DNA from 3 places in the Rossellomorea sp. ABR4_012 genome. Region 2 is predicted to be linked to each of the others. Evidence: predicted binding sites of a transcription regulator. Region 2 holds the regulator's gene; each other region holds the start of a gene.
What was found. Region 2 encodes LexA, which represses DNA repair genes until DNA is damaged. Its sites were predicted from a motif close to CGAACATATGTTCG; they were not measured.
Positions count from the first base shown of each region.

Region 1: a site for LexA is predicted at 4,554-4,567, ahead of uvrB (excinuclease ABC subunit UvrB). Genes of this name have one in related genera too.
Region 3: a site for LexA is predicted at 6,275-6,288, ahead of ACXAFV_RS19235 (WYL domain-containing protein). Genes of this name have one in related genera too.

Region 1 covers NZ_JBSWVK010000001.1:937,263-945,214, forward strand. Annotated here, with positions in the region: gene serC (3-phosphoserine/phosphohydroxythreonine transaminase) at 1-1,028, shown strand, start outside; gene ACXAFV_RS04615 (phosphoglycerate dehydrogenase) at 1,028-2,200, shown strand; gene ACXAFV_RS04620 (alpha/beta fold hydrolase) at 2,278-3,048, shown strand; gene ACXAFV_RS04625 (HD domain-containing protein) at 3,115-3,756, shown strand; gene ACXAFV_RS04630 (CsbA family protein) at 3,830-4,060, shown strand; gene uvrB (excinuclease ABC subunit UvrB) at 4,691-6,673, shown strand; gene uvrA (excinuclease ABC subunit UvrA) at 6,681-7,952, shown strand, end outside.
Region 2 covers NZ_JBSWVK010000004.1:245,241-253,192, reverse strand. Annotated here, with positions in the region: gene ACXAFV_RS17335 (trimeric intracellular cation channel family protein) at 1-62, opposite strand, end outside; gene hflX (GTPase HflX) at 252-1,520, shown strand; gene ACXAFV_RS17325 (methionine gamma-lyase family protein) at 1,520-2,800, shown strand; gene ACXAFV_RS17320 (MerR family transcriptional regulator) at 2,937-3,353, shown strand; gene glnA (type I glutamate--ammonia ligase) at 3,393-4,727, shown strand; gene lexA (transcriptional repressor LexA) at 4,833-5,453, opposite strand; gene yneA (cell division suppressor protein YneA) at 5,613-5,939, shown strand; gene ACXAFV_RS17300 (YneB family resolvase-like protein) at 5,953-6,615, shown strand; gene ACXAFV_RS17295 (DUF896 domain-containing protein) at 6,696-6,929, shown strand; gene tkt (transketolase) at 7,469-7,952, shown strand, end outside.
Region 3 covers NZ_JBSWVK010000005.1:220,829-228,780, reverse strand. Annotated here, with positions in the region: gene ACXAFV_RS19265 (YjcG family protein) at 1-177, opposite strand, end outside; gene ACXAFV_RS19260 (alpha/beta hydrolase) at 676-1,401, opposite strand; gene ACXAFV_RS19255 (phosphatidylglycerophosphatase A family protein) at 1,548-2,102, shown strand; gene ACXAFV_RS19250 (TAXI family TRAP transporter solute-binding subunit) at 2,416-3,396, shown strand; gene ACXAFV_RS19245 (DUF1850 domain-containing protein) at 3,484-4,002, shown strand; gene ACXAFV_RS19240 (TRAP transporter permease) at 3,989-5,974, shown strand; gene ACXAFV_RS19235 (WYL domain-containing protein) at 6,009-6,236, opposite strand; tRNA gene ACXAFV_RS19230 (tRNA-Val) at 6,386-6,458, shown strand; gene ACXAFV_RS19225 (hypothetical protein) at 6,574-6,750, opposite strand; gene cspD (cold-shock protein CspD) at 7,045-7,245, shown strand; gene ACXAFV_RS19215 (hypothetical protein) at 7,353-7,478, opposite strand; gene ACXAFV_RS19210 (3-hydroxyacyl-CoA dehydrogenase) at 7,644-7,952, shown strand, end outside.

The sequences.
Region 1 (7,952 bases), on a different contig from region 2:
AAAAGGTGCAGCGTGAACTGCTTGATTATGAAGGCACCGGCATGTCCGTGATGGAGCTCAGCCATCGCTCTGCCCCGTTTCAACAGATCATCGATGAAGCGGAAGCTCTGCTGAGGGAACTGCTGGACATTCCGGAAAATTATCACGTCCTCTTTATGCAGGGAGGGGCTTCGCTTCAATTCTCGATGATCCCGCTGAACCTGCTCGGTCCCGGCGAAACTGCCGAGTATATCGTTACCGGCAGCTGGTCTAAAAAAGCGGTGAAAGAAGCAGACAAGGTAGGAGAAGTCCGGACGCATGCAGTTGAAACTCAAACGGCCATCCCGGCTTATTCAGCAAAGGAATTTTCCGAAAAAGCACGGTATGTACATATCACCTCGAATAATACAATAGAAGGAACGCGCTTCAATGGCTATCCCGATACCGGTGATATCCCGTTGGTCGCGGATATGTCTTCACATATTCTTTCAGAGAAACTCGACGTTTCCAGGTTCGGTCTCATTTACGCCGGTGCCCAGAAAAATCTCGGCCCTTCAGGCGTCACTATCGCGATCATTCGCAAAGACCTCGTCGGAAAGGCACCTGATCATTGTCCGGCGCTGCTCGATTACGAGACCTATGTCAAACACGGCTCTCTATTCAATACGCCGCCGACCTTTTCCATCTATGTATTGAAACTTGTGCTGGAATGGGTGAAAGTAAATGGCGGAGTGGATAGGATGGAGGAACGTAATCAGGAAAAAGCACAGCTATTATATTCCTTTATCGATCAGTCCGGACTCTTTAATAACCCTGTCTCACCAGAAAACCGGTCACTGATGAATATTCCTTTCACGGCGAACAACGATGAAGTGAACGCCAGATTTTTAAAAGAAGCAGAAGAAGCAGGACTTGAGTTTCTGAAAGGACACCGGTCGGTAGGCGGTATGCGGGCGAGCATCTATAACGCCATGCCGATCGAAGGTGTGGAGGAGCTCGTCAATTTCATGAAAACATTTGAGCAGAACTTGAGTGGAGGAGGATCATGATGCTAACAATCAATACGTACAATGCCATATCAAAAAGCGGACTTTCATTAATCGAGGACGACATCAACTATCATCTGAATGGTGAGGGAACTCCGGATGGACTTCTAGTACGGTCGAAGAATCTTCATGACTTCTCATTCCCTCCGTCCTTAAAAGCGATCGCCCGTGCCGGGGCAGGGGTCAACAATATTCCCGTGGATGACTGCACCGATAAAGGGATTGTCGTTTTCAACACACCCGGGGCAAATGCCAATGCCGTAAAAGAACTGGTACTCGCAAACCTGATCGCTTCTGCCCGCAATCTCTATTCAGCGGTAGGATGGGCAAAAACGCTTCATAACGAAGAGGATGTGTCCACTGTCGTCGAGGCCAAAAAGAAGGAGTTTGTCGGTAGTGAAATCAAAGGGAAAAAGCTCGGTGTCGTCGGACTCGGAGCCATCGGTGTCCTCGTTGCGAACGATGCCCTTGCACTCGGTATGGACGTTGTCGCCTATGATCCCTTTATTTCAGTCGACGCTGCATGGAGATTATCGCAGGACGTGAAAAGAGCTCATAATATCGAGGACGTATGGGCGCAATGTGACTTTGTCACGTTCCACATCCCGTTAACGGACAAAACGAAGCACTTCGTGAATAATGACAGTTTCAGGCGCATGAAAAAGGGCATCACCCTCCTGAATTTCTCGAGGGGCGAGCTTGTGGAAGAAAGTGCACTGGGAGAAGCTTTAAACGCCGGCATCGTCAAAAAATACGTCACGGATTTCCCTAACGAACACGTATTGAAATTGGACAATGTCGTTCCGGTTCCCCACCTGGGCGCTTCAACCGTTGAATCAGAAGAAAACTGCGCCGTCATGGCGGCAAAACAGCTGAAAACGTATCTGGAAACAGGAAACATCAAGCATGCCGTCAACCTGCCGGACGTGGAACTTCCATACAGCGGGAAGATGCGGGTGACCGTGATGCATAAAAACATACCGAATATGGTCGGCGGCATCACGACGACTTTATCCAACTATGCGGTCAACATCGCCGATATGATCAACCGCAGTAAGAATACGTGGGCCTACACGATGATCGACCTTGACCAAAAACTGACAGAAGAAGAACAAAACGATGTCAAATCGAAATTGAAAGCCATCGACGGCGTCGTTTCGGTCCGCCTAATCTAAAAATAATGACTAGAACTCCCTTAACCCGAGAAGAATGTGTAGTAGATACTCACTCGGATTAAGGGAGGTTTTCATATATGCCAAGCGTATCCTATCATGGTTCGACTTTGTATTTCGAAGATATGGGGGAAGGGACGCCGCTCGTATTTCTTCATCCGCCCGGAATGGGAAGGGTCGTCTTCTCCAAACAGCATACCCTTGCCAAGCATTTTCGGCTGATCATCCCGGATTTATCGGGACACGGGGATTCGATGTCGCTCAAGACATTCGTGAGCCTCGATTCCTTTGCGGAAGAAATCAACTTTCTTCTCGATCACTTAAAGATATCCTCATGTGTACTCATCGGCTATTCTGCCGGAGGTGTAATCGCGCAGGAGTTTGCATCTTTATATAAAAACAAACTCAGCGCCCTTATCCTGATCGGAGCGTACCCGAAAGTGATACACAACAAACTGAAGCTGATGCATTTAGCAGGGATGAAGCTGGTCCGGAACCACCCCGTCCGCCTCGCCAAAATCATTTCCAAAGCTCACACAAAAAGCAAGGTGGAACGAAAAGAACTGCTTCTTCATATGAACAAGGCTAATCCGGAGATCTGGTATCATTTTTACAAGCAGTCACTTCAATATGACGGGATTGAAAAAATGAACCGATGCAAAGTGCCGCTTCTGTTGATATATGGAGAGAAATCGGATTGGCTGAACGATCAAATGGAATGCTACAAGGATTGTCATCCTAAGAAAATCTATATCATTCCAGGGGCCTCACACCAGATTCCAACCCTCCACCATGATGCACTCAATGCCATTTTGCTCGGGGAAGTGGAGGAGCTGCTGAGAAAGGGATGAGTTGTTTCTTTTAAGCTGAAATGGGGTAAGTACATCCCTGCACCATAAAAGAGAGAGGAGAATACAATGGGAATTCATCATTATTTCAAAAGTCTTTCCGACCTGGAGACGCTCGTCCGCTGTCCGGGGCGCTTTAAATATCATGAACATAATGTAGCCAGTCATTCCTTCAAGGTGACCAAGATCGCTCAATTCCTTGGAACCGTGGAGGAACAGGATGGACAAGAGGTCGACTGGAAATCTCTCTATGAAAAAGCATTGAACCATGACTATGCCGAACTGTTTACAGGTGACATCAAAACACCTGTAAAGTATGCATCCGTCGAACTTCGTGAGCTGTTCAGCCAGGTCGAGGACGAATTGGTGAAGAAATTCATCTCGTCAGAATTTCCTCCACAATACCAAGAGGTATACAGGGGAAGGTTCAAAGAAGGAAAAGACTCATCACTGGAAGGGAAGATTCTGTCTGTGGCTGACAAGATCGACCTCTTGTATGAATCATTCGGTGAAATCCAAAAAGGCAATCCCGATCCGCTATTCATGGAAATCTACCACGGTGCATTGTCCACAATCGTCATGTTCAAAGAACTTCAATGTGTCCAGTACTTCCTGGAGTACATACTCCCTGATATGCTTTCAGAGAAATTCATTCCACACAGTGAGTTGAAAGAACAGACTGAGCGATTGATCCAGGCGGGGGAAGAATAGGGAGAAAATCCTTTCCTATGAGAAGCATTTTCGTTAAAATATGGTTATTCCCTTCATTTGAGGAGAGTGGACCGTGTCTAAAATCATACTGGGTATCTTTTTACCGGGATTGCTCGTGGTTCTGTTCACTAGGGTCACGTACAATCACTATGTCGGACTTATACTTACCGTAGCGCTGATCGCTGCATCTGTTTACAAAGGATATACGGATTCCTGGTGGCTGATCGTAATCGATGCCGCCTCGCTGACCATCGGATTCTGGTACAGCAACCAAATGATGATCAAAGCAAGAAAAAATGCCTGAACACTGTGGACGAAACGGTGCTCAGGCTTTTTTCTCTTGTGGATTGTGGATAAGTAGTTCGATTTTGTGCATAAGTGGGTTGGGAAATAATTTATTCACAATGTGAATGCGTATTCATACACAATATTCACAGGTTTTTTTATTTTTTGTGGATAAAAATGATGTTTTCCACAATCCGTGATCACTTATGCACATAGTTACTCACAATCTGTGTGTATGATTTGAAGGCCCGTCCCAGAGTGCTTTAAAGCGTGAAAGTAAATGATAATCTTGTTGGAGGGCAGAAGTTGTCTGTTTCTGTCGAATTGTCGGTAAAACACCAGAATTTGTCCGCAATTTTTCATTTTTTGTTGGTAAATCGAAAAAATTGTCCGTAAATCTAATTTTTCGTCCGATTCGCCTCTGACTAATCATCTTCCCCCTCCTTATCCACATGCTCAATCACTCCAGAACATAAGATTCCTGTCCATATCCACAATCCATCAAATATAAACGAACTTTTGTTCGCTTTTCATTGGTTATTCCTGTATGATATGTGGTAGAATGTGTATAGATGAATGGACTGTGTTTATTATGTGAATAAATAGGTAAATAACAAGGTACGGATCCTTTATTATAGGAGGTTTCACGGTGAAGGAACAATTTCAGTTGAAGTCTAAATACAAGCCTGAGGGCGATCAGCCGAAGGCGATTGACAGATTGGTTGAAGGAATTAATGAGGGAAAACGTCATCAGACGCTGCTAGGAGCAACGGGTACCGGTAAGACCTTTACCGTTTCCAATGTGATACAAAAAGTAGAGAAACCGACATTGATTATTGCCCACAACAAAACACTTGCCGGTCAGCTTTACAGCGAATTCAAAGAGTTTTTCCCCGATAATGCTGTCGAGTATTTCGTCAGCTACTACGATTATTATCAGCCTGAGGCTTATGTTCCTCAAACCGATACATTTATAGAAAAAGACGCGAGCATCAATGATGAAATCGATAAACTCCGCCATTCGGCGACATCGGCTTTATTCGAGCGGAGAGATGTCATCGTCATTGCTTCCGTCTCTTGCATATACGGGTTGGGTAACCCGGAAGAATACCGGGAGCTTGTCCTCTCCCTCCGCACAGGAATGGAGATTGAACGAAATCAGCTCCTCAGGAAGCTTGTGGATATCCAATACGAACGAAACGATATCGATTTCCAGCGCGGGACGTTCCGTGTACGCGGTGATGTTGTGGAAATTTTCCCGGCTTCGCGTGACGAACACTGCATGCGGGTGGAGTTTTTCGGGGATGAAATCGACCGGATCCGAGAGGTCGATGCCCTGACGGGTGAAATCATGGGAGACCGTGATCACGTCGCCATCTTCCCGGCATCCCACTTCGTAACCCGTGAAGAAAAGATGCAGGTCGCGATTAAAAATATCGAAAAAGAACTTGAAGAGCAATTGGCGATCATGAAAGAAGACGGAAAGCTTTTAGAAGCTCAAAGGCTCGAACAGAGAACCCGTTATGATCTTGAAATGATGAGGGAAATGGGCTTCTGTTCCGGAATCGAAAACTATTCCCGTCACCTGACGCTGAGACCTCCAGGTTCTACACCATATACGCTTCTGGATTACTTTCCGGATGATTTCATGATTGTCGTGGATGAGTCCCACGTGACATTACCCCAGGTCAGGGGAATGTTCAATGGGGACCAGGCACGTAAAAAAGTCCTGGTCGACCACGGTTTCCGTCTGCCTTCTGCGATGGATAACAGACCTCTCCGATTTGAGGAATTTGAAAAGAAAGTACAGCAGCTCCTTTATGTATCAGCTACACCTGGTCCATATGAACTTGAACACAGCCCTGAAATGGTCGAACAGATCATCCGTCCGACAGGATTACTCGATCCCATCATTGAAGTGCGTCCGATCGAAGGGCAGATTGATGACCTTCTCGGAGAAATCAATGAACGCATCGAGAAAAATGAGCGTGTCCTCGTGACGACTTTGACGAAGAAAATGTCAGAGGATCTGTCAGCGTACTTAAAAGAAATCGGAATCAAGGTACAATATTTGCATTCTGAAATCAAGACGCTCGAGCGGATTGAAATCATCCGTGATCTGCGTCTGGGGAAATTTGATGTTCTCGTCGGAATCAACCTGCTTCGTGAGGGGCTTGATATCCCTGAGGTTTCATTGGTATCGATTCTCGACGCGGACAAAGAAGGGTTCCTCCGTTCAGAACGCTCCCTCATCCAGACGATCGGCCGTGCCGCACGTAACTCGAACGGTAAGGTCATCATGTATGCCGATAAGATGACCGATTCGATGCAGAAAGCAATCGACGAAACGAAACGCCGCCGTGAAATCCAGGAAGAATACAATGAGAAACACGGCATCACTCCGACGACGATCCAAAAGGAAATCAGGGATGTCATCCGTGCGACTCATGCCGCAGAAGAAGCCGGGGTTTACGAAGGGAAAGAGACAAAAGTTTCGAATATGTCGAAACCTGAGAGACAAAAACTTATTGCTAGCTTGGAAGTGGAAATGAAAGAAGCAGCCAAGGCGCTCGACTTTGAACGTGCAGCCCAGCTTCGCGACACCATTCTTGAGCTAAAGGCGGAAGGATGAAACAGGAATGGCTAAAGACCAAATTATCGTACAAGGAGCCAGAGCTCATAATTTAAAAAATATAGATATCAAAATTCCTAGAGATAAGCTGGTCGTCCTGACCGGTTTATCCGGGTCGGGGAAATCATCCCTTGCCTTTGACACGATCTACGCAGAAGGACAGCGGCGTTATGTCGAGTCGCTGTCTGCTTATGCACGTCAATTCCTGGGACAGATGGATAAGCCGGATGTCGATTCCATCGAAGGATTATCACCGGCGATTTCGATCGACCAGAAAACGACCAGTAAAAATCCGCGTTCAACAGTTGGAACGGTCACTGAAATATATGACTATCTCCGTCTGTTATTTGCCCGTGTCGGGAAACCGATCTGTCCGAATCACGGAATTGAAATCTCATCCCAAACAATCGAGCAGATGGTGGACAGGATCCTTGAGTACCCGGAACGAACTAAGCTTCAGGTACTCGCTCCTGTCGTGTCGGGACGCAAAGGCACCCATGCAAAAACGCTTGAAGACATCAAGAAGCAAGGTTTCGTCCGTGTCCGTGTGAACGGCGAGGTGCAAGACCTAGGAGAAGAAATCAACCTAGAAAAGAATAAAAAGCATACTATCGAAGTCATCATTGACCGTATTGTTGTAAAAGATGGTGTGTCAGCCCGCTTATCCGATTCATTAGAAACGGCTCTTCGTCTTGCAGAAGGCCAGGTCGTCATCGATGTGATCGGGGAGGAAGAGCTCCTGTTCAGTGAGCATCATGCCTGCCCTTATTGCGGATTTTCGATCACTGAGCTTGAGCCGAGAATGTTCTCTTTCAACAGTCCTTTTGGAGCATGTTCAAGCTGTGACGGCCTTGGCACGAAGCTTGAGGTGGACAAAGACCTCGTCATCCCGAACTGGGACCGCACATTCAATGAGCACGCGATTGCCCCTTGGGAACCGACCAGCTCACAATACTATCCATCCCTGCTGAAAGCGGTCTGTGATCACTACAGCATCCCGATGGATGTTCCCGTCAAGGATATTCCGAAAGATAAAATGGATAAAATCCTGAAAGGCTCAGGCAAGGATGAGATCTATTTCCGTTACGAAAACGACTTCGGTCAGGTGCGTGAAAATTATCTCCGCTTTGAAGGGGTCATGAAAAATATAGAGCGCCGCTACCGTGAAACAAGCTCGGACTATATCCGTGAGCAAATGGAGAAGTACATGGCGCAGCAGGACTGTCCGACGTGTAACGGCCACCGCCTGAAAGAAGAGAGTCTTGCAGTTAAGGTGGAC
Region 2 (7,952 bases):
ATGATGGCACCAGATACAGCAAATGCAATGGTTCCGATGATACTCAATACTTCCCAGGTCATACCCATGCCTCCTAACCTTATCCGTAATCTATGTAGATAAATTACTAATCTCTTCTATTCAAACATACTGATTTTATCACGAAAAAATTCATTTGCAACCATTTTTCATGACTTTAAACATAGAGTTTGTGAATTACTTTTGATAAGATGGGATTTATACAACGATACCAATTGAGAGAAGGGTGCTTATTGAAAAAAGATGTGAAGGAAAAAACCCTGTTAGTGGGTTGTCAGTTGGAAGAAGATGACCTCCGCTTTCAATATAGCATGAAAGAGCTTGAAGAATTGACTGAGACGGCTCAGGGTGAAGTGCTGGCGGTATTATCTCAAAAGAGGGACAGGATTCATCCGAGTACATATATAGGAAAAGGAAAGGTAGAAGAACTTGCTGCGCTGGAAGAACAATTTGAACCTGATATCATCATTTTCAACGATGAGCTTTCCCCCAGCCAGATACGTAATCTATCCAAAGAGCTGGATGCAAGGGTCATCGACCGGACTCAGCTTATTTTGGATATTTTCGCTCAGCGGGCCAGGTCCCGTGAAGGGAAGCTGCAGGTAGAATTAGCACAGCTTCAGTATTTGCTTCCCCGCTTAATCGGACAAGGTACATCCTTATCGAGGCTGGGTGGGGGCATCGGTACTAGAGGCCCCGGTGAAACAAAGCTCGAAAGCGATAGAAGACATATTCATCGCAGAATCGATGATATCAAAAAACAGCTTCAAACAATTGTTGAACATAGGGAGAGATATCGTGAACGAAGAAAGAAAAATAAAGCCTTTCAGACAGCCCTCGTCGGTTATACGAACGCAGGTAAGTCCACCTTATTCAATCGGCTTTCAATAGCTGATTCCTATGAAGAAAACCAGCTCTTTGCCACATTGGATCCGATGACAAGGAAAATGGTTTTACCCAGCGGTTATTATACCTTACTGACGGATACCGTAGGATTCATTCAAGATCTGCCAACCTCTTTGATAGCAGCCTTTCGCTCCACACTTGAAGAAGTGAAAGAAGCGGATCTCCTTTTACATGTAGTGGATAGTTCGAATCCGGATTATCACCAGCATGAAGAAACCGTTCAAACACTGCTAAAAGACCTGGGAATGGAAGGGTTGCCTATGCTGACGGTTTACAATAAGCGGGATATTAGTCATCCTGAGTTTGTGCCGATGAGTGGTGCAGATCAGATAATAGTCAGTGCCATAGACAGTGAAGATCGCAAAAAGCTTTTGTTAAAGATCGAAGAGATGGTTAAGAATCAAATGGCTCCATATCATGTATTGATTCCTGCAAGTGAAGGGAAGATCCTCTCTCAGCTTAAGAATGAAACCATCTTAAAAAAACTCGAATTCCTGGAGGAATCTCAATCTTACGAAATAATCGGGTATCATCTTGAAGATCATCAAATAAGAGGAAGCATCAAGAAATTTCAAAAGCAGAAGGGAAGCAAGTGATGTTTGAACAATTAGTGCATGGACAGGTTTTAAAACCTCTAGTAAATAAAGTGGAAAATTCAATTCACTCAATCCATAAAGAAATTGATGAACGTGCTGAGAAGAATCAGTTTAAAGTGCTCAGTTCGTTTCAGAAGCATAAAGTAAGTGACTCTCACTTCATCCCGTCTACCGGTTATGGGTACGACGATATAGGCCGGGACACGCTTGAAAGTATTTACGCAGATGTATTCGGCGGTGAAGCCGGATTGGTTAGACCGCAGATCATTTCAGGGACGCATGCCATTTCCATTGCATTATTTGGTGTGTTAAGACCCGGTGATGAATTAGTGTATATAACTGGTAAACCTTATGATACCCTTGAAGAAATAGTAGGAATAAGAGGGGAAGGAACCGGATCGCTGAAAGATTTCGGCATTTCGTATGCATGTGTGGATCTTGATGGGTCCGGAAAAGTGGACTTTGCAAGAGTTCAGGAAACGATCTCCACAAAGACTAAAATGATAGGGATTCAACGTTCGAAAGGATATGCCAACCGTCCTTCTTTTACAATCGAAGAAATTAAAGAAATGATTCGCTTTGTCAAAGAGATCGATCCCAAGATTGTTGTCTTTGTAGATAATTGTTACGGTGAATTTGTGGAGGAACTTGAGCCGTGTCATGTCGGGGCGGATCTCATGGCCGGATCGTTAATTAAAAATCCGGGTGGAGGCCTTGCAAAGACAGGCGGTTATATTGTAGGGAAAGAGGATTTGGTGGAAGCCTGCTCATACAGAATGACGTCTCCGGGCATCGGAGCAGAAGCAGGGGCTTCCCTCTATAGCCTGCAGGAGATGTACCAAGGATTTTTCCTTGCACCGCATGTTGTCGCACAGTCCTTGAAAGGAGCTGTCTTTACTTCTGCCATGCTGACAGAGTTAGGGATGAATACAAATCCCGCTCCCGTGGACAAACGTACAGACCTCATACAATCTGTTCAATTTGACGACAAGGATAAGATGGTCGCTTTCTGCCAGGCGATTCAATTTGCATCTCCAATCAATTCGCATTTTACGCCTTATCCGAATTATATGCCCGGATATGAAGATGATGTCATCATGGCTGCGGGTACTTTCATCCAGGGATCAAGTATAGAATTATCAGCAGACGGACCGATCAGACCTCCATATACCGCATATGTACAAGGGGGATTGACGTATGCACATGTGAAAATAGCTGTGTGTACGGCCATAGATAATTTAATCGAAAAAGGTTTAATAACCATTTATACCGGATATTAAAACAGTAATTGGATAGTCTAAAATCGACTATCCTTTTCATTTGAGTTTTCGTGTAAGAATTTCTAACATTTCATTGACAGAACTTCTGACATTACATATAATGAAAACATGAAGGAAAAGAAAAGGAGGAATCGAGATGAGTGGAAGTGAAATTCGTCGAACGATGGCACTATTCCCTATAAGTATTGTCATGCAGCTCACGGACTTAACAGCTCGTCAGATTCGATACTATGAAGAACATGAGTTGATTACTCCTGCAAGAACAGAGGGAAATCGTAGACTCTTTTCCTTGAATGACATTGATAAACTATTAGAAGTTAAGGATTTGTTAGATCAAGGGGTGAATATGGCGGGTATAAAGAAGATATTCTCGGTGTCTGCCATGGACGAAAAGAAAGTAGTATCTGAAACAAGTAATGAGGAGGAAGAAAAAGCACGACAGGATCTTTCCGACAAACAGCTGAGAAAATTACTCCGAAATGAATTGATGCATTCCGGAAAGTTTAATCGGGCTTCCTTACGCCAGGGAGATATGTCACGCTTTTTTCATTAATAAATAACCTTTAATTAAATCTGAGGAGGAATTACGTAAATGGCAAAGTATACTCGTGAAGATGTGATTAGATTAGCGAATGAAGAGGGTGTTAAGTTCATTCGTCTGCAATTCACTGACATTCTAGGGACGATTAAGAATGTAGAGATCCCATTCAGTCAGTTAGAAAAAGCATTAGATAATAAAATGATGTTTGATGGATCTTCAATCGAAGGATTCGTGCGTATTGAAGAGTCGGATATGTATCTTTTCCCGGATCTTGACACATGGCTTGTATTCCCGTGGACAGCGGAAAAAGGAAAAGTTGCACGCTTAATCTGTGATATCTATAATCCGGATGGGACTCCTTTTGAAGGTGATCCGCGTAACAACCTTAAACGAGTGCTAAAAGAAATGGAAGAGCTTGGATTTTCTGATTTCAATCTAGGGCCTGAACCGGAATTCTTCCTCTTCAAATTAGATGTAAATGGTGAACCTACTCTTGAATTGAATGATAATGGCGGTTATTTTGACCTTGCACCTACAGACTTAGGCGAAAATTGCCGTCGTGATATCGCCCTTGAATTAGAAGAAATGGGCTTTGAAATCGAAGCATCACACCATGAGGTTGCTCCTGGTCAGCATGAAATCGACTTTAAATATGCAAGTGCACTAAAAGCTTGTGACGATATTCAAACGTTTAAACTTGTTGTAAAAACAATTGCACGTAAGCACGGGCTTCATGCAACATTCATGCCGAAACCATTATTCGGAGTGAATGGTTCAGGGATGCATTGTAACATGTCACTATTCAAAGATGGTAAAAATGCTTTCTTCGATGAAAAAGGAGACTTGCAATTAAGTGACACTGCACGCCAGTTCCTTGCAGGAACAATTAAGCATGCAACTGCATTCACTGCAATCACCAACCCTACAGTCAACTCGTATAAACGTCTGGTTCCTGGTTATGAGGCTCCATGTTATGTTGCGTGGTCAGCTCAAAACCGAAGCCCATTAATCCGTATTCCTGCTTCCCGTGGTATCAGTACACGTGTAGAAGTAAGAAGTGTGGACCCAGCAGCTAACCCTTACCTGGCTATGTCTGTCCTTCTTGCAGCAGGTCTCGACGGCATCAAAAACAATCTTGATGCGCCTAAACCAATCGACCGAAACATCTATGTAATGGATAAAAAGGAACGTGAAGAAGCAGGTATCGTTGATTTACCAGCAACTTTATACGCTGCCTTAGAAGAACTGAAAAAAGATGAGGTTATTGTTAAATCTCTTGGAGGCCATATCTTTGAACACTTCGTGGAAGCGAAGGAAATCGAATGGGATATGTTCCGTACACAAGTGCATCCTTGGGAGAGAGAGCAGTATATCCAAATGTACTAAAAATCATGATTTAGAATCGACAAAAAAGCCAGCGCTGATTAGAGCGCTGGCTTTTTATGCGTGTTGGCCAAACAAAAAAACGCTATTTAATAGCGTTTTTTTGAATTAATGGACTTGTCGATAGACACCAATGACTTTTCCTAAAATAGATACATTTCGTAAAATAATCGGACTCATCGTTGAGTTCTCAGGCTGTAGTCTTACGAAATCTTTCTCTTTGAAAAAACGTTTGACTGTTGCTTCGTCCTCTTCTGTCATTGCGACTACGATATCCCCGTTGTTAGCAGTCTGCTGTTGTCTTACGATGACGAAGTCCCCATCTAGAATACCGGCTTCGATCATACTGTCCCCCATGATTTCAAGCATGAAGACCTGTTCATCTGAAGGAGCGAGACGCTCAGGCAGCGGAAAGAATTCCTCGACATTTTCAACAGCCGTAATAGGCTGACCTGCCGTTACTTTACCAATTAACGGTACATTTACAACTTTTTGACGAGGGATCGTGTCTTCTTCTAAATCGAGGATCTCAATTGCCCTTGGCTTGGTTGGATCCCGGCGGATAAGTCCTTTGCTTTCGAGTCTTGCCAGATGGCCGTGGACCGTGGAACTGGAAGCCAATCCCACAGCTTCACCAATTTCCCGGACTGAAGGCGGATAACCCTTTTCTTTCACAGATACTTTAATGTATTGAAGTATGTCTTGCTGTCGTTTAGACAATTTAGTCATGTTCACGCACCTCTATTATCGATCTTATGTTCCCATTATAGCATGTCTTTCCAATTGATACAAACATAAGTTCGAATTTTTGGTTGACACCAAACGAATGTTCGTATTACAATCAAATTACAAAAAACAGAACAAATATTCGCATGGGGGTAATTTTGTATGTTAACACAAATCTGGAACCGTTTCTCTTACATAATCATTCTTTTTGTATTATCTTTTTTATCAGCAGGCTATTTATTTTTAACCGCAGGGAGCGAGCCTTCCTATGAAACTGTTACTGTAAGTAAGGGTGATACTCTCTGGACGATTGCAGAAAAGTTTGAAGGAGAATATTCCATGACTAGAGAAGAGTTTATAAAATGGGTGGGAAAAGAAAATAATCTTATTTCTTTCTCAATTGAACCGGGAATGTCCCTGGTTTTGCCTGTAGAAACTTCCACTTATTCTACCCACTCCGATATACAGCTTGCCATGAATAACGAATAGAGGGTGAGATTCTATGAATGCTGCGATATACTGCAGGGTAAGTACAAAGAAAGACACACAGGAAACTTCCCTGGAAAGACAGGAAGCAGAATTGGTGAAGCTTGCAGAGGAACACCAATTTGACGTTCGAGCGATTATTAAGGATCAGGCAAGCGGTTTTGAACTAGACCGTCCAGGTGTTCTGACCTTATTGGATTTAATAAAGGATGGGTCCATTGATACAGTGCTGATTCAAGATGAAACGAGAATAGGAAGAGGGAATGCAAAGATTGCCTTAATCCATTGCATTTTGAAGGAAAATGTAAAAATTATTAGTCAGACCCATAGTGGGGAACTGCATTTATCTGAATCAGATTCAATGGTCATCAATATTGTCAGTATGGTAGAAGAGTACCAAAGAAAGCTCCATAATTTAAAGATTAAACGAGGAATGAAAAGAGCGGTTGAAAATGGTTTCCGTCCTCACAAAAACTTAAAAAACAAAGGGAATTTGGAAGGCAGAGAGCGGATTGAAGTGCCGGTTGAAGAAATTGTACGACTGAGAAGGAATGAGCTGACGTTTGCCGAAATCGCTGCTACGTTGAGAGGGTTTGGGTATAACATATCAAAAGCGACAGTGCATAGAAGATTTAAAGAGTATACTGAAGCCCAGCAAGAAACAAGACCCTTGTCATAAAGGCTATTATCTAGTAACATATCGTTATATTTCAAAGAGCTGCAGGTAAATGGATAATAGCTGTAAAGGAGTTTTCATAAATGCTTTCAAAGAAAAAGATGAATAGAATAAATGAACTGGCCAAGAAGTCAAAAGCAAGTGGTTTAACCGAAAATGAAGCAAAGGAACAAACTAAGTTAAGAAAAGAATACCTGGAGACATTTCGTCAATCAATGAAAGGTACGATTGAAAACACACGCATATTCGACTCAGAGGGCAACGAAGTGACCCCTAAGAAAGTCAAAGAAATACAAAACAAACGAAAAATGCATTAAATTGCAAGTCATCATGGGTGGTCATTCCATGATGACTTTTTTGATTGGATTTTTTTAAAAGTATTTTTTGATTAGGAAACATTCCAGCGGTTGATTGGAGTGCAAGACGAAGACTCCTATCAGAAAAGCGGAAGAGCTTTGATCAGAGGCGGGTGGCATAAGCCAAGTCAGTCATGAAGGCGCTCTTTGCCTTCTTGGTCGATTGCCTTATGACATGTGCCTCTAAGCCCTGTAGCTGGACAGTTGAAAGCCCATAAAGTCTCTTCAGCCAGGCTCACCGGCCGCCCGCGGAAAGCGAAGTCTTACACGGAAATCAAAAGCGGCGTAAAGTGGTGTATTTTAAGTCAATAAGCTTTATTTAATGGGGGTATTTGCCAAAGTAAATCAACATAGGAAAGGTTTGCTCTATTAAATGAACTTTAGAAGGGGTTTTTATTTCTCAACATAACAAAGTCATGTTATCATTCAAGTTAGTTGTATAAACTACCAAAGAAGATTAATATTAATAAGGAAGTATGAAAAGGAAGGATGTCTGACTTATGTTTGATAATACAGATCAATTAGCAATTAATACAATGCGAACATTATCTATCGATGCAATTGAAAAAGCAGGTTCAGGGCACCCGGGTATGCCTATGGGTGCAGCACCTATGGCGTATGCCTTATGGACACGCTTCATGAACCACAACCCTAAAAATCCTGAGTGGTTTAACAGAGACCGTTTTGTTTTATCTGCCGGACATGGTTCCATGCTCCTGTACAGCCTTCTCCATTTATCTGGTTATGATGTATCAATGGATGACCTTAAAGAGTTCCGCCAATGGGGAAGCAGAACGCCTGGACACCCTGAGTATGGTCACACACCAGGTGTAGAAGCCACTACTGGACCTCTTGGCCAAGGGATTGCGATGGCTGTGGGAATGGCGCTTGCAGAAAGGCATTTGGCTGCAACCTACAATAAAGATAATTACAATCTCGTTGACCATTATACATACTCGATTTGCGGTGATGGAGATTTAATGG
Region 3 (7,952 bases), on a different contig from region 2:
TGCGACGTTTCTCAGCTTATCGGCGATATCTTTAATTTGATCATCATCAGCTGAAAACACATTTTTTAGGGTCAAATGTGGTGGAATCAAAGCGTAATGAGGATCGTAACGTTTACGATACGAATTTGCTAAATCCTGAAGCTTTTTTGATGGGAAAATGACAACACCATAATTCATTTTCTTCAATCCTCCTCTATATATCACTAATAAAAACTATATATATATTATAGTATAGCAAATTTTTCAAAAATTTAATATAGGACGAACGGAAGGGAAGTTCTCCCACTAGGAACACTTTGAAATACAGCTGTTGATTTCCGTGGAAGACTTCGCTTTCCGCGGGTGACCCGTGAGCCTCCTCGTACCCTCTTAAGAGATAGTAACTGTCCAGCTGCAGGCCTTAGAGGCACATGTCATAAGCCAAATCGACCAAGAAGGCGGCAAAGAACGCCTTCTTTGCCAATTCGTCTTATGCCAACCGCCTCTTTCAAAACCCTTCCGCTTTTATGATAGAAGTCTTCGTCTTCCACTCCAATCAACAGCTGTACCCTGCAAATACGATCAAAGGGTTATAAAAAGTAGCTAAGAGATTCCATTTGTTACTTAAGTTTTTGTGCTGTACGAACTTTGCATTTAATAAAGTGAAATCATATTCCGAATTGTTACTTAACATATTCAACCAAACATCATGGTCAAGGCACGTTTTAAATCAGGCTGCCAGTGTTTCCAGGTGTGGTCGCCGTCGAATTCTTCGTAGAAGGCCGAGAATTTCTTTTCAGTGAATAGCTCATGAAGCTGACGGTTGGGTGTTAAAAAGTCCTTCACTTTTCCGTCGGTTGTTTTTACTTCCGTTTCTTTGCTGCCTATCACATGATAGACATTCAATAGATGGGGCTGTGTGAAGTGTTCAACTTCATCCAGTACTTTTTGATTCACCAATGGTGATTGAAGAATCACTTTGCCAAAAGTGTTAGGATACTTTAGTGCTGTCATAAGTGAGACGGTCGCCCCTAACGAATCTCCGATGAGCGCGCGTCCCATACCCATGTGGTAAGTTGGATAATGCTCATCTAGATACGGTACGAGTTCATGAGCCAAAAAACGGATATAAGAATCGTTTTCTTCTCCGTGGGGATGATACTTCCTTCTTCTATCTTCTACATCTTTATAAGGTACGCCAACGATGATCATGTTTTCTATCTCTTTGTTACCCAATAGTTCATCGGCTAGACGGGGGATTCTTCCAAGTTGAAAATAGTCCTTGCCGTCTTGTGTAATCAATAATGAATATTTATAAAGAGGAGAAAATGTGGCAGGGAGATAGACCAGCATTTTCATTTCCTCATTTAATTCCTTACTGTAGAGGTTTAATTCGTTAACAGTGCCTCTATTTACAGTCATACATAACCCTCCTGATTCTCTCGATAACGTTTACAAAAAGATTGTATCACAATCTTACTTGTAAATCCCTTAAGCAGTTTGGGATACGAATATTCTAAAAAGTGTTATAATTACTAAAGATGAAAAGTCAGAAAGGGGTACATACAATGAGTAAGCCGATCCATTCAAAGGAAGTGACGAAAGCAGCCCTTCAGAAGCTCCAGGATAGAGGGGTTACAATAGAAGATATTGCCGAAATCGTATTTGAAATGCAGTTTCCTTATCATAATGAGTTAGTGATGGAAGATTGTATTGAAAGTGTTAAGAAAGTGCTTCTAAAAAGAGAAATTCAGCATGCCATTTTAGTAGGGGTGGAATTGGATCAGCTGGCTGAAAGGAAGATGCTTTCCGAACCCTTGCAGTCGATCGTTGAAACCGACGAAGGTCTGTTCGGGGTAGATGAAACCATCGCGCTTGGTGCTGCCTTGGGTTACGGAAGCATAGCGGTTACTACTTTCGGCCATTTGGACAAAAATAAGATAGGAATCATCCATGATCTGGATACAAAAAGAGGAAAGGGGATTCATACCTTCCTCGATGACATCGTTGCTAGTATAGCGGCGAATGCTTCCTCGAGGATTGCACACAGCTTAAGGGATAAGGAAGAGAATATATCAAGTGAAGAAAAGAAGCAATTTGAGGATGAAGAATTAATCGGTTGAATATATCTGACCTATAACAGTTTGACTGAAGGAACAATGCGTTTCTTCAGTCTTTTTTATGTGGACATTCATCTGTTTGGGGTGAATGGATGGAGGGCAATTGAAAACGCTTTATACATATTTCATGCACTTTACAAATTGCTGACATAATGCAAACATACGGTAATTCAGAAGTTTTATAGACTTGTTCGATGACGGGAAGTTTTTTTTATGAAAAATTTTATAAGTTTATGTATCCCGTTTGACAAGAATGTTACAGTTTGTGATACAATTGATTACGGGAAAGTAGAAAATTTAATAGGGGGATTAGATTATGAAAAAACGCAGTTTATTCTTAAGCACTGCCCTTCTTCTCATTCTATCTGCCGTCCTGGCAGCATGTGGAGGCGGAGCCGGCGGAGGAGACGGTGATGAGAAAGTTGACTTCATCGGAATCGCTACAGGTGGAACGGGAGGTACATATTACCCGCTTGGTGGTACCTTTGCAAAGATTATTGAAGATGAAACCGGCATCAAAGCATCAGCATCAACTTCAGGTGCATCAGCTGAAAACATGGCTTCAATCAAAGACGGTAAAACTGAAATCGCATTTACACAAACAGATATAGCTTCATATGCTTCTGAAGGGTCTCAAATGTTCTCTGAGAATAAAGTAGAGAACGCTCGCGGAATCGCAACTTTATATCCTGAAACAATCCAAATCGTTACAACAAAAAATTCAGGAATCAAATCGGTTGAAGATCTTAAAGGCAAAGTTGTTTCAGTAGGTGAAGCCGGTTCAGGTACATTACTTAATGCAGAGCAAATCCTTGAAATTCATGGAATGAAACTTGAAGATCTTGAAGCACGTAATTTATCCTTCGATGATTCAACGACAGGAATCCAAGACGGAACCATTGATGCAGCATTCATCACTTCAGGTACCCCAACAGGAGCAGTAGAAGGATTGGCTGCTACTGAAGATATCACAATCGTTCCGGTTGAATCTGGCAAAATTGCAGAGCTTATCGAAAAATATCCTTATTATGCTGAAGATGAAATTCCAGCTGGTACGTACAGTAAAGTAGATGAAGCAGTAACTACAGTTGCAGTTCGTGCAATGTTAGTAACGAATGCTGACATCTCAGAAGATGTTATTTATGATGTAACTAAAGCAATCTTTGAAAATACAGACCAAATTACTCATGCTAAAGGAAAACTTATTAAAGCTGAAAATGGCTTAAAAGGGATGGGTATAGAATTGCATCCGGGTGCAAAGAAATACTTCGATGAAAAAGGTATTTCAGCAGAATAATGATTCACCCTGAGATGGAACAAAGGATAGGCCGCTAATCCCGGTCTATTCTTTTGTTTTGAAGAAATGGAAAGGGGAGAGTACTTTATGGGAAGGAAATACTTTGGGTCGACTCTCCTTTTTCTGATTCTTTTATCAATCATCTTTCTTCCTTTACAAACATTCCTGGTCATAGAACCAAGGGATGATGCTGGAAATCCCGCTTATTTCTCAATCAGTGAAAATAAAACCTTCTCTATCCGCTATACTCATTCCATTCACCTATCAGAGGTAGAGGAGTTCTATCACCAGACATCTTCCAATAAAATTCAGCAAACAAAACTATTGTATGAAGATACCGCAATTGGAATGCCTTCGAATGCAGAAGGCGAAGAAGTATTCGAAAGGACAAAAGACGGCAGATATGTCATTTCGAATATGAAGAGGGAATTTTCTTACATCGATATCCGCATCGGGGAAGTGGTTGCCAATCATCGACTTGTCTATGAAGAAGATGTGTATCCATTAAAAAAGTATTTTAACGAGGGATCCGTTGTAAGACTACAATATAAAAAAGTTTCGCTATTTAGCCAATGGAAAGGAGTGATTGTTGTTGGTCAAGGATAAAAAGTTTGAATCACTTACTGCAGAACAACAACAAGAATTATTAGAAAAATACGATCCTGAATCTTCAACGAGAAAATTGGAACATGGCATGTTTAAGTGGGTTATATTTTTTGGCCTATTAGCATTCTCATTATTTCAATTAACAGCATCCATTTTTCAATTCATACCTAGGCAATTATTGCTATCTATACATTTAGGATTTGCGTTATCCCTTGTATTTCTTCTTTTCCCTGCAAGGAAAAAGAATTTGAAATTGAATAAGCTGGCTTGGTATGACATCGTACTGGCGGCAATTTCTGTAGGGATCGGTGCCTACTGGCCGATTATGCAGGATGATATCGTCAGCAGAGTAGGACTTATGACAAGCCTGGATTTTTATGTAGGATTAGCGGCCATCCTTTTAGTATTGGAAGCAACAAGACGTGCTGTAGGATTGCCGATTACGATTATTTCATCAGCCTTCCTTCTATATATGTATTATGGAAGACAAATGCCTGGATTCCTTGCACACCGCGGATATGATTTGGATGACATTGTAAAAACGATGTTCTTCACTTCTGAAGGGATACTCGGTACGCCATTATACGTTTCAGCTACTTTTATCTTCTTATTCCTGTTATTCGGTGCCTTTCTGGTAAAAACAGGTGTAGGTCAATATTTTAATGATTTAGCTGTGTCGATTGCAGGTAAGCGCACGGGAGGGCCTGCGAAGGTTGCCATTTTCTCCAGTGCATTGCAGGGAACCATCAGCGGAAGCTCTGTTGCAAACGTGGTAACATCAGGTTCTTTCACGATCCCAATGATGAAAAAGCTTGGATACCGAAAAGAATTTGCGGGCGGAGTTGAGGCAGCCGCGTCAACAGGTGGTCAGCTGATGCCGCCAATCATGGGTGCTGCAGCATTCTTGATGGTCGAATTTATCGGCGGGATTTCTTACTGGGATATTGCTAAAGCTGCTGCTATTCCAGCCGTTCTGTATTTCACGGGTATTTGGATTATGACTCATTTTGAGGCAAAACGATTAGGGTTGCGGGGGCTTTCAGATGAAGAAATGCCGAATCGCAAGGAAGTGCTGAAGAAGATTTATTTGCTGCTTCCTATATTGACCGTTATCATCCTTCTTGTCAGCGGAATGAGTGTCATGAGGGCGGCACTTTGGTCAATTGTTGCCACCATCGCGATCAGTGCAATAAGAAAAGATACTAGAATCGGGTTCAAGGATGCCGTCGATGCGTTAGTGGATGGTGCTAGAACCGCCCTGTCAGTAGCAGTTGCAACGGCAGCTGCAGGTATTATTGTAGGAGTAGTGACAAAGACTGGATTAGGGTTGACTTTAGCAAACGGACTGGTTGACTTAGCGGCTGACTTAACAAATTCAGCTCAAGGAAAACTTCTCCTTACTTTATTCTTTACTATGATCGCATCGATCGTGTTGGGAATGGGCTCACCGACTACTGCCAACTATGTCATTACATCAACAATTGCCGCCCCAGCAATTATTTTACTGGGTGCACCTGAGCTTTCAGCTCACTTATTTGTTTTCTATTTTGGAATTATTGCGGATATCACGCCGCCGGTTGCTCTTGCAGCCTTCGCGGCAGCCGGGGTATCAGGCGGGGAACCGATTCGGACTGGAGTCAATTCCGCAAAACTGGCGATAGCAGCATTCATCATACCGTATATGTTCGTGCTGTCACCTGAACTGCTTATGATCGATACAACCATACCTCAATTGTTATGGGTTGTATTCACAGCGGTAACGGGTATGATTGCTATTGGTGCCGGCATGATTGGTTATTGGTTCCGCAGATTATATGTAATCGAACGATTCCTTTGTGTAGCAGCAGGGTTAATGCTTATCTATCCTGAAGGAATGAGTGACATCATCGGTTTAGTTTCATTTGCAGCCCTATTAGCCATTCAGTTCTTCATTAAAAGGGAAGACAAACGTCCAAAAGAAGCGACTGCATAATGAGAAAAGAGGGTGCCCGGGGCATCCTCTTTTTTTATTGGCAATGTGAACGTTTTTGGAGATTGATTAGTGGATAAGCCGCTAAAATACATTCGATACGAAAAGTCCGGAACTGTTTTCGAAGGAAGCAATAGGCAATGACAGTGTCCAGGTTCATTTTTTTAATGATGATTTTTCTTTTCGTAGGTATTTTATGGTCAGCCATATAAATGATTTCAATCGGCGACTGTTCAGTTAACGAACGGGTAAGAATTTTGTTCATCCTGATCATCCTTTCAGACAGGGTATTAACATTATATGCGAACATTCGTTCTTGTATACATTTACTCTATAAATTTTTCGACAAAATTTCTATAAGAACTTATTGACATTCCTTCCATCCACGCTATAATAGGAAATGTAGTTTAAACCGATCTGTTAGCTCAGCTGGGAGAGCATCACCTTGACAGGGTGGGGGTCGGGGGTTCAAGTCCCTCACAGGTCATTAAGAAAAGCCGCTATCCAATAAAAATTGGATAGCGGCTTTTTTGTAATTTCAGTATTACCGTGATTGTAAATTTAAAAAAGCTGCAGAACAATTGATCTGCAGCTTCAGGCTATTATTCACCTTTTGTTAGTTCCTCTTCAAAGAAAAACGTACCTGGATGTTCTTTGACGATATATGAGTAGCGTTTCATATTTTTAACATACTGGGATTTTAAAATGGTGACCGTTTCCCCGGTTTCTTTAATCGTGACAGCAGATCCATTACTAAACAGATTTTTAGTGGATTTCATATGACACTTCCTTTCAACTTCTTTTATTATACCACATAAAATCTAAAGAATTTGCTGAAAACAGTAGTGGCACATTTATTGCTATTGATTCATCAGATTAATGATTGACAATAGTAAGTCGTCTGACTTTATCAAGTAGGCTCTTGTTTACTTGCTTATTTCCGAGAATCCTGTTATTCTATAGAAGAATTATTTTTGTCCGGTATACGAGGGAAGAACAAGATTTGGTTTTCACCTGATATCGCAAGAATAGTAATACATTGTGTGGTAAGCACACACTAGGAGGCATTTTTCATGGAAAATGGTAAAGTAAAATGGTTTAACGCAGAAAAAGGTTTTGGATTCATCGAAGTAGAAGGTGGAGACGATGTATTCGTACACTTCTCAGCGATCCAAGGTGAAGGTTTCAAATCACTTGACGAAGGTCAAGAAGTTTCTTTCGACATCGAACAAGGTGCTCGTGGACCACAAGCAGCTAACGTTGTTAAGAAATAATTGATTTTAAACTTCCAAAACAGGCTCATCATTTGATGGGTCTGTTTTTTTGTTGTAAAAAAAGAGTTCATGACCTAGGTCATGAACTCTATAATTAGTTGCAGTCATCATTTTTTTAGATCATTTTTTGTTATTTCACTTCGGATGCCGGTTTCCTTTGAGAACTCAGCATCCGTTTTCTTATTATTAGGATATTTATTTTTGCGTTCGCGGTTATCGTTTTTATTTGTCATGAAATGTCCCTCCATACATTTAATTAATTCTAGTTCATTCTTATATTGTTCAATACGAGTCGGAAATATGATAGACGATGAATAAACAGAATCTTCCTAAAATTATTTCTTTTTCCTTCATTCAAAGATAAAATAAAGATAGTATGATTATTGGAGGATGAATAAATGAATATCAAAGATTGTATAGCAATTGTATCCGGAGGTGCCTCAGGGTTAGGTGAAGCCACTGTGCGAAATCTGGTTGAAAAAGGGGGAAAGGCTTTTATATTGGACATCGATGAGGAAAAGGGAAGGATGTTAAAACAAGAATTAGGCGACAGAGTCGGTTTTCGTTCAACGGATGTGACTAGCGAAGAAGACGTAGAATCGGCCATAATGAATGCGATTGATTTTTTTGGAAGCATCAATATGGTTGTCAATTGTGCAGGGATTGCTCCACCCTCAAAAGTGGTAGGCAGGAAGGGTGTTCACTCG